Regions from separate parts of the Azospirillum largimobile genome, predicted to be linked through region 1. Evidence: riboswitches for the same ligand, from Rfam matches in the RefSeq annotation. Region 1 holds a riboswitch; each other region holds the start of a gene.
The links. A riboswitch is a leader RNA that binds a small molecule or an ion and turns the genes downstream of it on or off. The one in region 1 is predicted to bind thiamine pyrophosphate.

Region 2: linked by a shared signal. The riboswitch ahead of thiO (glycine oxidase ThiO) and the one ahead of ACWPKK_RS14995 (ABC transporter substrate-binding protein) in region 1 are both predicted to bind thiamine pyrophosphate.
Region 3: linked by a shared signal. The riboswitch ahead of ACWPKK_RS05880 (ABC transporter ATP-binding protein) and the one ahead of ACWPKK_RS14995 (ABC transporter substrate-binding protein) in region 1 are both predicted to bind thiamine pyrophosphate.

The regions. Positions count from the first base shown of each region.
Region 1 covers NZ_CDRMUA020000002.1:347,084-350,779, forward strand. The annotation lists gene ACWPKK_RS14985 ((2Fe-2S) ferredoxin domain-containing protein) at 50-382, shown strand; gene ACWPKK_RS14990 (DMT family transporter) at 636-1,550, shown strand; TPP riboswitch at 1,584-1,698, shown strand; gene ACWPKK_RS14995 (ABC transporter substrate-binding protein) at 1,770-2,906, shown strand; gene ACWPKK_RS15000 (branched-chain amino acid ABC transporter permease) at 2,911-3,696, shown strand, end outside.
Region 2 covers NZ_CDRMUA020000001.1:275,638-279,333, reverse strand. The annotation lists gene ACWPKK_RS01290 (methyl-accepting chemotaxis protein) at 1-1,094, opposite strand, end outside; TPP riboswitch at 1,330-1,429, shown strand; gene thiO (glycine oxidase ThiO) at 1,421-2,602, shown strand; gene thiS (sulfur carrier protein ThiS) at 2,599-2,808, shown strand; gene thiG (thiazole synthase) at 2,928-3,696, shown strand, end outside.
Region 3 covers NZ_CDRMUA020000001.1:1,252,278-1,255,973, reverse strand. The annotation lists gene ACWPKK_RS05890 (hypothetical protein) at 1-119, opposite strand, end outside; gene ACWPKK_RS05885 (acetoin utilization protein AcuC) at 269-1,441, opposite strand; TPP riboswitch at 1,522-1,628, shown strand; gene ACWPKK_RS05880 (ABC transporter ATP-binding protein) at 1,679-2,419, shown strand; gene ACWPKK_RS05875 (ABC transporter permease) at 2,416-3,183, shown strand; gene ACWPKK_RS05870 (ABC transporter substrate-binding protein) at 3,199-3,696, shown strand, end outside.

The DNA.
Region 1 (3,696 bases):
CTGGCATGCTTCTTATCCATATGAAAATTATGGTTATGGAGCATGCCCGATGCCGCTCGACCTGCCGCAGACCTTCCGCCACCACGTCTTCTGCTGCGCCCAGCAGCGTCCGCCCGGCCATCCGCGCGGCAGTTGCGCCGCCAAGGGCGCCCATCCGCTGTGGCAGCGGCTGGACCAGAAAATCCAGGGCAAGGGCCTGACGGATGTGGGCATGGCGCTGACGGGCTGCCTCGGCTTCTGCTCCGCCGGGCCGCTGATGGTGGTGTATCCGGAAGGCATCTGGTACCGGCCGGAGACGCCGGAGGACGTCGACGAGATCGTCGAGTCGCATCTGGTTGGGGATACGCCGGTGGAGCGGCTGGTGATGGTTTTGACGCGGTGAGGGGATGGGGAGTGCTGGCTTCGATTACCCCCACCTAACCTCCCCCGCTGGGCGGGGGAGGGACTGCTGCTGCCTTCCCGAACAAGCGCTTGTCCCCTCCCCCGCCCAGCGGGGGAGGGTTAGGGTGGGGGCACCGTCAGCCGACGCTTAACAAAACCCCACGCCTACCAGACCTGCGGTTGCGGCATTGGGACGCAGAGGCGTTTGCCCATAATGTGGGCAGTCCCAGCCATTGCCGTTCCGAACCGATCCCATGACCGACGCCGAGACCGCCGACCTGCTGCCAGCCGAGGCCGATTCGGTCCCCTATGCCGTCGGCTGCTTCCTGGGTGCGATCCTGCTGTTCGCGGCGATGGACACGCTGATCAAGTTCCTGACCGCCGACTACCCGGTGCCGCAGCTGATGTTCGTGCGCTCGCTGGTCGCTTTCCTTCTTGTGGGCGGCTACACGCTGTGGCGGGGCGGCGGGATCGCGGCGATGCGGACCCGGCGGCCCTGGGGCCATGTCTGGCGGGCCTTCGCCGGGCTGATCTCCATGGGATGCTTCTTCTATGCGTTCCGCGAGCTGCCGCTGGCCGACGTCTATGTGCTGAGCTTCGCCGGGCCACTGTTCATCACCGCGCTGTCCGCCCCGCTTCTGGGGGAGCCGGTGGGCTGGCGCCGCTGGGTCGCGGTGGTGGTCGGATTCGGCGGCGTGGTGGTGATGGCGCAGCCATCGGCGGGGGCGCCGCTGGTGCCGGTTCTGGTCGGGCTGTGCGCCGCCTTGTTCTATGCGCTGGCGGCGCTCGCCGTGCGCGGCCTGTCGCGGACGGAGACCAGCGCGTCGATCGTGCTCTATCTGCTGCTGACGACGACGGTGGTCAGCGGCGCGCTGACGGTTCCCGTCTGGACGGCGCCGACCGCCTACGCGCTCGGTCTGATGGCGCTGGTCGGCGCGATCGGCGCCGGGGCGCAGGTGCTGCTGACCCAGGCCTTCCGCCGTGCGCCGCCGGCCGTGGTGGCGCCGTTCGAATATACCGGCATGGTCTGGGCCAGCCTGTTCGGCTGGATGGTGTTCGGCGACCTGCCGACCGCGCCGGTGCTGCTTGGCGCCATGGTCATCATCGGCAGCGGGCTCTATATCCTGCATCGTGAAACCGTGGTGGCGCGCCGCCGGCTGGGTTCTTGACAGGACAGGCCCGGCGGCGACACTCTCGCCGCCTGTTCACGGCTGGGGTGCCCCTGCCTTCGCCAGATCGGCGGATGCGGGGGCTGAGACAACACCCATCGAACCTGATCCGGGTCATGCCGGCGAAGGGAGCCGACCGGAATCCGACGGAACTGCTGCAAATGCCCCGTCCCCTCCGCGTCGCTTCGCTCGCCGGCGCGTGTTGAGGAGTTTTCGGTCATGCGGCGCGCGCTTCCCCTTCTGATCGGCCTGCTGGCCGCATCCTCCTGCCTGTCGTCCGCCGCGCGGGCCGACGACACGCTGTCCTTTCCGGTGCTGGTGCCGCTGACCGGCTTCCTATCGCTGGAGGGAACCAGCCAGCGCAACGGCGCGGTCCTGGCGCTGAAGCAGACCCCGGCCGGCGTCGCCATCGCATCGGAGGTCGTCGACACCGGCACCTCGCCCGAGGCGGCGGTGACGGCGCTGGAGCGGGCGGCCGGCAGCGGCACGGTCGGGGCGGTCGCCGCCAGCATGCTTGGCACCCAGATGCTGGCGATGCTGCCGCTGGCGCAGGAGTTGAAGCTGCCGCTGGTCACCGTGTCGGGCACCGCCTCGATCACCGAGCAAGGCAACCCTTGGGTCTTTCGCTTTTTCCCCGGCGATGCCGTGACCAAGGCCGCCCACGCCCGCTATGTGGTGGAGGAGTTGGGCAAGCGGCAGCCGGCCGTCATCTATCAGACCACCGCCTACGGGCAGAGCGGCAAGGCCCATCTCGACGCCGCCTTCAAGGCGCTGGGTGTGACCCCGGTGTTCGAGGAGGGGGTGGACCCGGCAGCCAAGGACCTTCTGCCGGTGCTGACCAAGGCGCTGGCCGCGAAGCCCGACGTGCTGGTCCTGCACCTGCATTCCGGCCCGACCGCGCTGCTGCTGCGGCAGGCGGCGTCCAGCGGGGTGGCCGTGCCCATCGTCGCCGGCTCCGCCATGCATCAGCCGAGCACGGCGGCCCTGCTGGAGCCGGCGGAGTTGAAGCGCGTTTGTGCCGAGACCGCGGCCTCGCCCATCTCCGGCGACACGCCGGAGGTCAAGGCCTTCACCGAGGCCTATCGCGCCGCCTTCGGCAAGGAGCCGGACGCCTTCGCGCTCGGCCAGTATGACGGCATGACGATGGTGCTGGAGGCGGTGAAGGCCGGCGCCCGCAGCCCCGACGCCATCCGCAAAGCTCTGTCGTCGGAGAGCTTAAAGGGCCTCGCCATGACCTACAAGTCCGACGGCAAGGGCAACATGGCCCATTCCGCCGTCATCGTCTGCTATGACGGGGCCAGCCGCGTGCCGGTGCTGGTGAAGCGGTACGACAACCCCGCGCTTGCGGCGAAGTGAGCGGATGGCGGCGCTTCAACTGCTGGTCAACGGCGTGGCGCTGGGGGCGGCCTATGCGCTGGTGGCGCTGGGCTTCGTGCTGGTGCTGAACGCCACCTCGGCGGTGAATTTCGCCCAAGGCGATCTTGTCATGGCCGGCGGGCTGCTGGCGGTGGCGCTGGCGCCGCTGATCCCGCTGCCGGGCATCGCCCTGCTGCCGGTGGTGCTGGCGCTGATGGCGGCGCTGGGGCTGCTGCTGGCGCTGGCGGCCTATCTGCCGCTGCGCCGCCGGCCGCCAGTGTCGGTCTTCATCAGCACCATCGCCATCGGCATCATCCTGCAGAACGGCGCCGCCATCCTGTTCGGGCCGGAGCCGCGCGCCGCGCCGCCGCTGTTCGGCGACGACACGCTTTACATCGGCGGGCTGGCGGTTCCCGAGCAGTCGCTCGCCATCGTCGCGGTGGCGGCGCTGCTGATCGGCGCGCAGCAATGGGTGTTCGCCCGCACGCAGCTGGGCCGCCGTCTGCGCGCCACGGCGCAGGACCCGGAGATGGCGCGTGCTTGCGGCGTGCCGGTCACCGCGATGATCCTGGTGACCTTCGCCATCGGGGCCGCCTGCGCCGGGGCGGCCGGGCTGCTGCTGGCCAACCGCTATTTCGTCACGCCGACCGCGGGCGGGGACCTGATTTTGAAGGCCTACATCGCCGTGACCATCGGCGGCTGGGGCTCCGTGCCGGGGGCCGTGGTGGGGGCGCTGCTGATCGCGCTGTTCGAGGTGGGGGTGTCGTCGGTGCTCTCGTACCCGGCGGCG
Region 2 (3,696 bases), on a different contig from region 1:
TCCGTCTGGCGGACGAAGTCGGTGGCCTCCACCAGGCACAGCGAATCGCCGGGATTGACGTCGCAATAGAAGGCGACCTCCCCCTTCTCGAAATCGAAGCCGGAGATGGAGCGCACGAACAGCTCCCCCTCCATCTCGATGGCGAAGGTGTTCTTGGCGAGCTTGGCCGGAAGCTCCTGCGGCTTGCAGCGCAGCGCCTTGGCCAGCGCGTCGATGAAGCTCACCACCTCGAAGCCGTCGCGGTCGATCACGCCGCGCACGATGCGGCGCATCGGGTCGGCGTCCACCACCGCGAAGCGGGTCTGGGTCGGACGGAAATTCTGCGACTTGAAGATGCCGTAACGGATGCCGGGCGCCATCTTCAGGAAGATGGTCAGCGCCGAATTCTCCAGCACGCGCTGGCCGTCGAACAGGCGGGTGTTGCGGAAGTCCAGCGTGCCGCCGGCCGAGCCGCCGATGAACAGGCAGGGGAAATGGCCGGAGCGGTAGACCGCCTCCATGAACCAGCTTTCGCTGGCCGACAGCCCGTCGATGAAGGTCAGCGCCACCGTGTCGTGGCTGTCGACCGCGAAGGGAACGCGGACGCGGTCCAACTCGCCGCGGATCGCCTCCACCCGTGCAGGGACGTCACGGGTCGGCCGGCCGCCGCGCAGATCCTCGCAATGCAGCGGGACGGCATGGATGCTGATCCCCGCGAACAGGCGCGGGCTGAAGGATTGCAGGACCACGCTGTCCCAGCGGTCGCCCGCCTTGCGGTAGAGCGGCTGTCCGTCCGCCGCGCATAGCTCGCCCGCGGTGGAGACCAGCACCAGCTGCGTGGCCGGCGGCAGGGCGGAGCGCACCGCGCGGGCGGTGGCCGCGAAATCGACATGCGGCGAGACGAAGCCGACGACCAGCGCCGGGGCGCCGGCGGCGAAGCCCAGCCCGTCCAGTGCCGTGGCGCCGATCTGTGCGGCCGGCAGGCAGAGGCTGCGGATCGGCGCCTCCGCCGGATCGGCTGCGGCGGTCGCGATGGCCGTATTGCCGGACTCGGCAGCATTCGGACCGGTACCGGAGGAGGCGGTCGCGGAGTCGGAGCGGAAGAAGGACAGCATGGCGGGCGATTCCTCGGACGTCTTGTTTGATTCCGCATGCCAGCCGCGTCGATCGTTTCGCCGACGCCCTGCCACCGGAAATTTTGCGGATAGTTTAGCTCCCGATCGGTGGCTTCGCTCATCGGGGGAACTCCTTATCCAGCCGTGGCATGGGGTCGCACGCCTTGATGGGCCGGGCAGATGGGCCGGGTGCCGATTCCGCTTGTAGGGCCAGCGAAACATTGGCATAAGGCAAACCATAGGCCTGGGGTGCCGTGCGGTGGTCGCGCGGCTGAGAACACACCCATCGAACCTGTCTGGGTAATTCCAGCGAAGGGAGCCGCCGCATGATCCATGCGCCAGATCCGCATCCATTTTCCGTTCCCGAATCGGGAATCCGTCCCTCCGTCGCCGTCATCGGTGCCGGCTGCATCGGCCTTGCCATCGCCTGGAGGCTGGCGTCGGCCGGCTGCCGCGTCGATCTGTTCGAACGGGGACAGGCGGGCCGCGGCGCCACCCATGCAGCCGGCGGCATGCTGGCCGCCTGCGTCGAAACCGAACCGGGAGAGGACGGGCTGCTGCCGCTGACTCGCGCCTCCCAGGCGCTGTGGCCGGACTTCGCCCGCGACCTGGAGGCTGCGAGCGGCATGGCGGTGGACCTGCGCACCGAAGGCACCATGGTCATCGCGCTCAACGCCGACGATGCCGCCAAGGTCCGTTTCCTGCACGGTTTCCAGCGCGACCTCGGCCTTCCGGTGGAGTGGCTGGGCGGGGCCGAGGTGCGCCGGCGCGAGCCCTTCCTGCAGCCAGGCGTGGCCGGCGCCCTGTTCTGTGCCGGCGACCATCAGGTCGACAACCGCAAGGTCGCAGCCGCCCTGCAGCGCGCCGCCCTGGCCGCCGGCGCCCGCCTGCATGAGCAGTGCGGCGAGGTGGCTCTGGCGGTGGAGGATGGACGCGCCGTTGGTGTGCGTGTTGCTGCAACTCTGCACCGGGCCGACCGGGTGGTTCTGGCCGCAGGGGCTTGGTCGGCCGGCGTGCCGGGCCTGCCGCCCGCCGCGAAGCCGCCGGTACGGCCGGTCAAGGGGCAGATGGTCTGCCTGCGCATGGACGCCCGTCTGCCGCTGCTGCGCCATGTGGTGTGGACGCCTGGCACCTACCTGATCCCGCGGCTGGACGGCCGTCTGCTGATCGGCGCCACGACGGAGGAGCGCGGCTTCGACGACCGGCTGACCGCCGGCGGCCAGTTCGCGCTGCTGGAAGGGGCGTGGCGCGCGCTGCCGGGCATCGCCGAACTGCCGATCGAGGAGGCCTGGGCCGGCTTCCGCCCCGGCAGCCGCGACGACGCGCCGATCCTGGGGGAAAGCGGCATCCCCGGCCTGATCCACGCCACCGGCCACCACCGCAACGGCATCCTGCTGACCCCGGTGACCGCCGACGGCATCGCCCGGCTGGTGCTGACCGGCGAGACCGACCCGCTGTTGCGCCCCTTCGCCGCCGACCGCTTCGTTGCGGCGGGAGCCGCCGCATGAGCGCCGTCCTCCGCATCAACGGCCAGGAAGAACCGCTGTCCGCCGCCTCGGTCGGCGAGCTTCTGGCCGCGCGCGGCATCGCCGCAGGCGCGCCCGGCGTCGCCGTCGCCCTGAACGGCGCCGTGGTTCCCCGCCGCCGCTGGCTTGAGACCCCGCTCCAGCCCGGCGACAGCCTGGAAATCGTCCGCCCCATCCAGGGCGGCTGACCCCCCTGATCCTCCCTCTCCCGCCCCCGACACGGGAAGAATCCCCTCTCCCCCCTGGGGAGAGGGGGGATTTCCCCGGGCTGGTCGCCGAAGGAGAGGGCCTTTGAAAGGCTCCCACCATGCCCCAATCCACCCCCGACATCCTCACCATCGCCGGACGCGGCTTCGGCTCGCGGCTGTTCCTCGGCACGGCCGGCTATCCGAACCAGCAGGTGATGCTCGACGCGCTGGAGGCCAGCGGCAGCGAGCTGGTCACGCTGGCGATCCGGCGCATCAGCCTGGACGGCTATTCGGAAAGCCTCGTCGACGTGCTGGCCCGCGCCACCGCCGGGCGGCCGACCGGCCCGGTCGGGCTGCTGCCCAACACCGCCGGCTGCATGACCGCCAAGGAGGCGGTGCTGACCGCCCAGCTGTCGCGCGAGGCGCTGGAAACCCCCTGGATCAAGCTGGAGGTCATCGGCGACCGCGAGCTGCTCTATCCCGACGTGGAGGAACTGCTGCGCGCGACCGAGGAATTGGTGAACGACGGCTTCGTCGTGCTGCCCTATTGCAACGACGATCCCGTCACCTGCCGCAAGCTGGCCGACCTGGGCGCGGCGGCGGTGATGCCGCTGGGGGCCTTCATCGGGTCCGGCCTGGGCATCCGCAACCCGCACGCCATCGAGACGATCTGCGCCCGCAGCCCGGTGCCGGTGGTGCTGGATGCCGGGATCGGCACCGCATCCGACGCCGCGCTGGCGATGGAACTGGGCTGTGCCGCGGTGCTGCTGAACACCGCCGTGTCGAAGGCGCGCGATCCGGTGCGGATGGCGGCGGCGATGCGCGACGCGGTCGCTGCCGGGCGCGGCGCCCATCTGGCCGGCCGCATGCCGATGCGCGCCTATGCCG
Region 3 (3,696 bases), on a different contig from region 1:
TCCAGACCGCTGCTCTTTTCCAGGATGTTCGGCAGGAAATCCTTCAGCATCATGGCGACCGGGACGGCGGCCAGCATGATGATGACGATGGCGATCAGGAACAGCGTCGTGTTCGACATCCGCCCGCCCGTTCTCCTCCCGAAACCCGCACCATGCGATCTGCCGGAATCGGCACGATCGGCACCGGTGCGGAGCTTCGAGGATCAACGAACAATCCAACCCCGTCAACGAATCGTCTCGGCTTCGCTCCAAATTCGTCGGAAATGTGTCAGGATGCCGCCATCTCCGCCACCCGCTTCACCGCGTCACGCACCGGCCCCGGCCGGCGTTCGTCCGCCAGGGTGGTGAACCAGTGCTCCGGCGGGTTGCGACCGGCGGCGCGGTTCCAGGTTAGGGCGCGCAGCACCGCTTCCGCCTCCGCCGTCGGCGGCACGGCAGGGTCGATCCCGTTCATCACCGCCCAGATGCCGGCCCAGCAGCGTCCGACCGACCAGGGATTATAGCCGCCGCCGCCGACCACCAGCACCCGTGGCGCCAGCGGCAGCAGGGCCGCCACCGCCTCCCACAGCGCATTGTTGGACAGTTCCAGCCGGCTCAGGGGATCTTCGGCCAGGGCGTCGGCACCGGTCTGGATCACCATAGCCTGCGGACGGAAGGCGCGGGCCAACGGCAGCACCGCCGCCTCCATCACATGCTCCATCTCGCTGTCGTTGAAGCCTGGCGGAACCGGCAGGTTGCGGGCCATGCCGCCGGCCCGATCCTCCGCCTTGCCGGTGTAGGGCCAGCGCCCGTCCTCGTGGATGGAGATGGTCAGCACCCGGTCGTCGTCGGCGAAGGCCTCCTCCACCCCGTCGCCATGGTGGGCGTCGAGGTCGACATAGAGAACCCGCTCCAGCCCATGGTCGAGCAGTTCCAGGATGCCCAGCACCGGCGCGTTGAAATAGCAGAAGCCGCTGGCCCGGTCGCGGCGCGCATGGTGCGTGCCGGCCGCCGGCGCATAGACCAGCCCGGCCGGACGGTCGCCCAGGATGCGCGCCGCCTGCAGGGCCGACCCGCTGCTGTGGGCCGGCCGCCGGTACATCTCGGCGAAGACGGGATTCTCCAGCTTGCCGAGATTGTGGCGGGCCGCCGTCGCCTCGTCCACCCGCTGCTCCGCCTCCGCCCGCTTCAGCGCGGCGATATAGTCCGCCGTGTGGAAGCGGGCCAGTTCGCGTTCGCTCGCCACATGGGTGTCGAGATAGACCTTGTCGGGCAGCCACCCCATGGCGCGGCTGAGATCGATGGCGGTCGATACGCGTGGGATCGCCAGCGGATGCTTCGGGCCATAGGTCGAGCCGCGATAGATGTCGCCGCCGATGAACAGAGGGGTGCGGAGAGGCGTGGTCAGGGGATGATCTCCATCGGTCCCGCCACAAACTAGGCGGAGCCGTGCGCCGGTCAAGCGGCACCCCGCCGCTTCCGCGCTCTGGAAGGGCCTGCGGCAATGCTTGCGGTCGCGGATCGTCCGCGCCTATAGTCGCCGCCTTCACTGGGGGGAGCCGATGGGCGGCTGAGAGGTTCCGTTGCGGAACGACCCCTGGAACCTGATCCGGTTCATGCCGGCGTAGGGATCAGTGATGCCAGACCGTACGCGCACCCTCTCCGCCCTCCCGCCATGCTTGCCGCTATGACGGCCCCGATGCCGGCGATTCCGCCGCTTTCGGTGACCGTGTCGCAGGCGCGGCTGACCTATGGCGGCATGCTGCTGTTCTCCGACCTGACGCTGGATCTGCCGGCGGGGCGGACCACCTGCCTGTTGGGACCGAGCGGCGTCGGCAAGACCACGCTTCTGCGCATCCTCGCCGGGCTGGCGGAGCCGGAGCCGCCGACCTGCGTCGCCACCGGCGACGGGCAACCCCTGGCCGGCCGCATCGCCTACATGGCGCAGCAGGACCTGCTGCTGCCCTGGCTGACGGTTCTGGACAATGTCCTGCTGGGCGACCGGCTGCGCCACCGCCGTCCCGATTCCGTGCGGGTGGAGCGTGCCCGCTCGCTGCTCCACCGCGTCGGTCTGGCGGGGCGGGAGCGCGACCGTCCGGCCGCGCTGTCCGGCGGGCAGCGCCAGCGGGTGGCGCTGGCCCGCACGCTGATGGAGGACAAGCCGCTGGTCCTGATGGACGAGCCCTTCTCCGCACTCGACGCCATCACGCGGCTTCGGCTGCAGGAGACGGCGGCGGAAACGCTGACCGGCCGCACCGTCCTGATGGTCACCCACGATCCGCTGGAGGCGCTGCGCATCGGCGACCGCCTGCATGTGATGACCGGGCGTCCCGCCGTCATGGGGCCGGCGCTGGAGCCGTCCGGCAAGGTGCCGCGCCGGGTCGACGATCCCGGATTGCTGGCGCTACAGGCGGAGCTGCTGCGGAGGCTGGCGGAATGAGGGCGCTGCTGCGCGCCTTGGTCACGCTCGCCGTGCTGGTCGCCGGCTGGCAGGTGCTGGTCTGGGCCACCGGCCTGCCGCGCTACCTGCTGCCCGGTCCGTTGGCCGTGGCCGATGCAATGCGGCGGCAGGCACCCCTGCTGTGGAGCCATGGGCTGACCACCCTGTCCGAGATCCTGATCGGGCTGGTGGCCGGGGTGGCCCTGGGCGGCGTCAGCGCGCTGCTGCTGGCGCGGTTCCGTACCGCCCAGCGCTGGCTGATGCCGCTGCTGCTGGTCAGCCAGGCGATCCCGGTTTTTGCGTTGGCGCCGCTGCTGGTGCTTTGGCTGGGCTACGGCATGGCGTCCAAGATCGCCATGGCCGTGCTGGTCATCTATTTCCCGGTGACGACCGCGCTGTTCGACGGGCTGCGCCGCACCGATCCCGGCTGGCTCGACCTTGCCCGCACCATGGGCGCCTCGCCCGCCGCGATCCTGTGGAACATCCGCCTGCCGGCCGCCCTGCCCGCCTTCTGGTCCGGCGTGCGGGTAGCCGCGGCGGTGGCGCCCATCGGCGCGGTGATCGGCGAGTGGGTCGGTTCATCCTCCGGCCTCGGCTACCTGATGCTGCACGCCAACGCCCGCATGCAGATCGACCTCCTATTCGCCGCGGTGCTGGTACTGGGGCTGTTCGCAGTGACGCTCTATGCCGCCGTCGACGCGCTGGCCCGCCGTGCCCTGCCCTGGCAACCCGATACCCAACCGGCCGAAGACGCCAATCCTTGAAGGGGAGAAAACCCGATGAAGCACCTGTTCGCCGCCGGCCTGATGGCGGCCGGCCTGATGACCGCGCTTCCTGCACTGGCCCAGGACAAGCTGTCCGTGATGCTGGACTGGTTCGTCAACCCGGACCACGCCCCACTGGTGGTGGCGCAGGAGAAGGGCTTCTTCAAGGATGCCGGTCTTGAGGTGACGCTGACCGCTCCGGCCGATCCCAACGACCCGCCGAAACTGGTCGCCGCCGGCGGCACCGACCTTGCCGTATCCTACCAGCCGCAGCTGATCCTGCAGGTGGCCGAAGGGCTGCCGCTGGTCCGTGTCGGCACCCTGGTCTCGACTCCGCTGAACTCCGTCGTCGTGCTGCGCGACGGGCCGGTGAAGACGCTGAAGGACCTCAAGGGCCGCAAGATCGGCTTCTCCATCGCGGGCTTCGAGGATGCGCTGCTGGGCGCCATGCTGGAAAAGCACGGGCTGAGCCTGAAGGACGTGGAACTGGTGAACGTCAACTTCTCGCTGTCG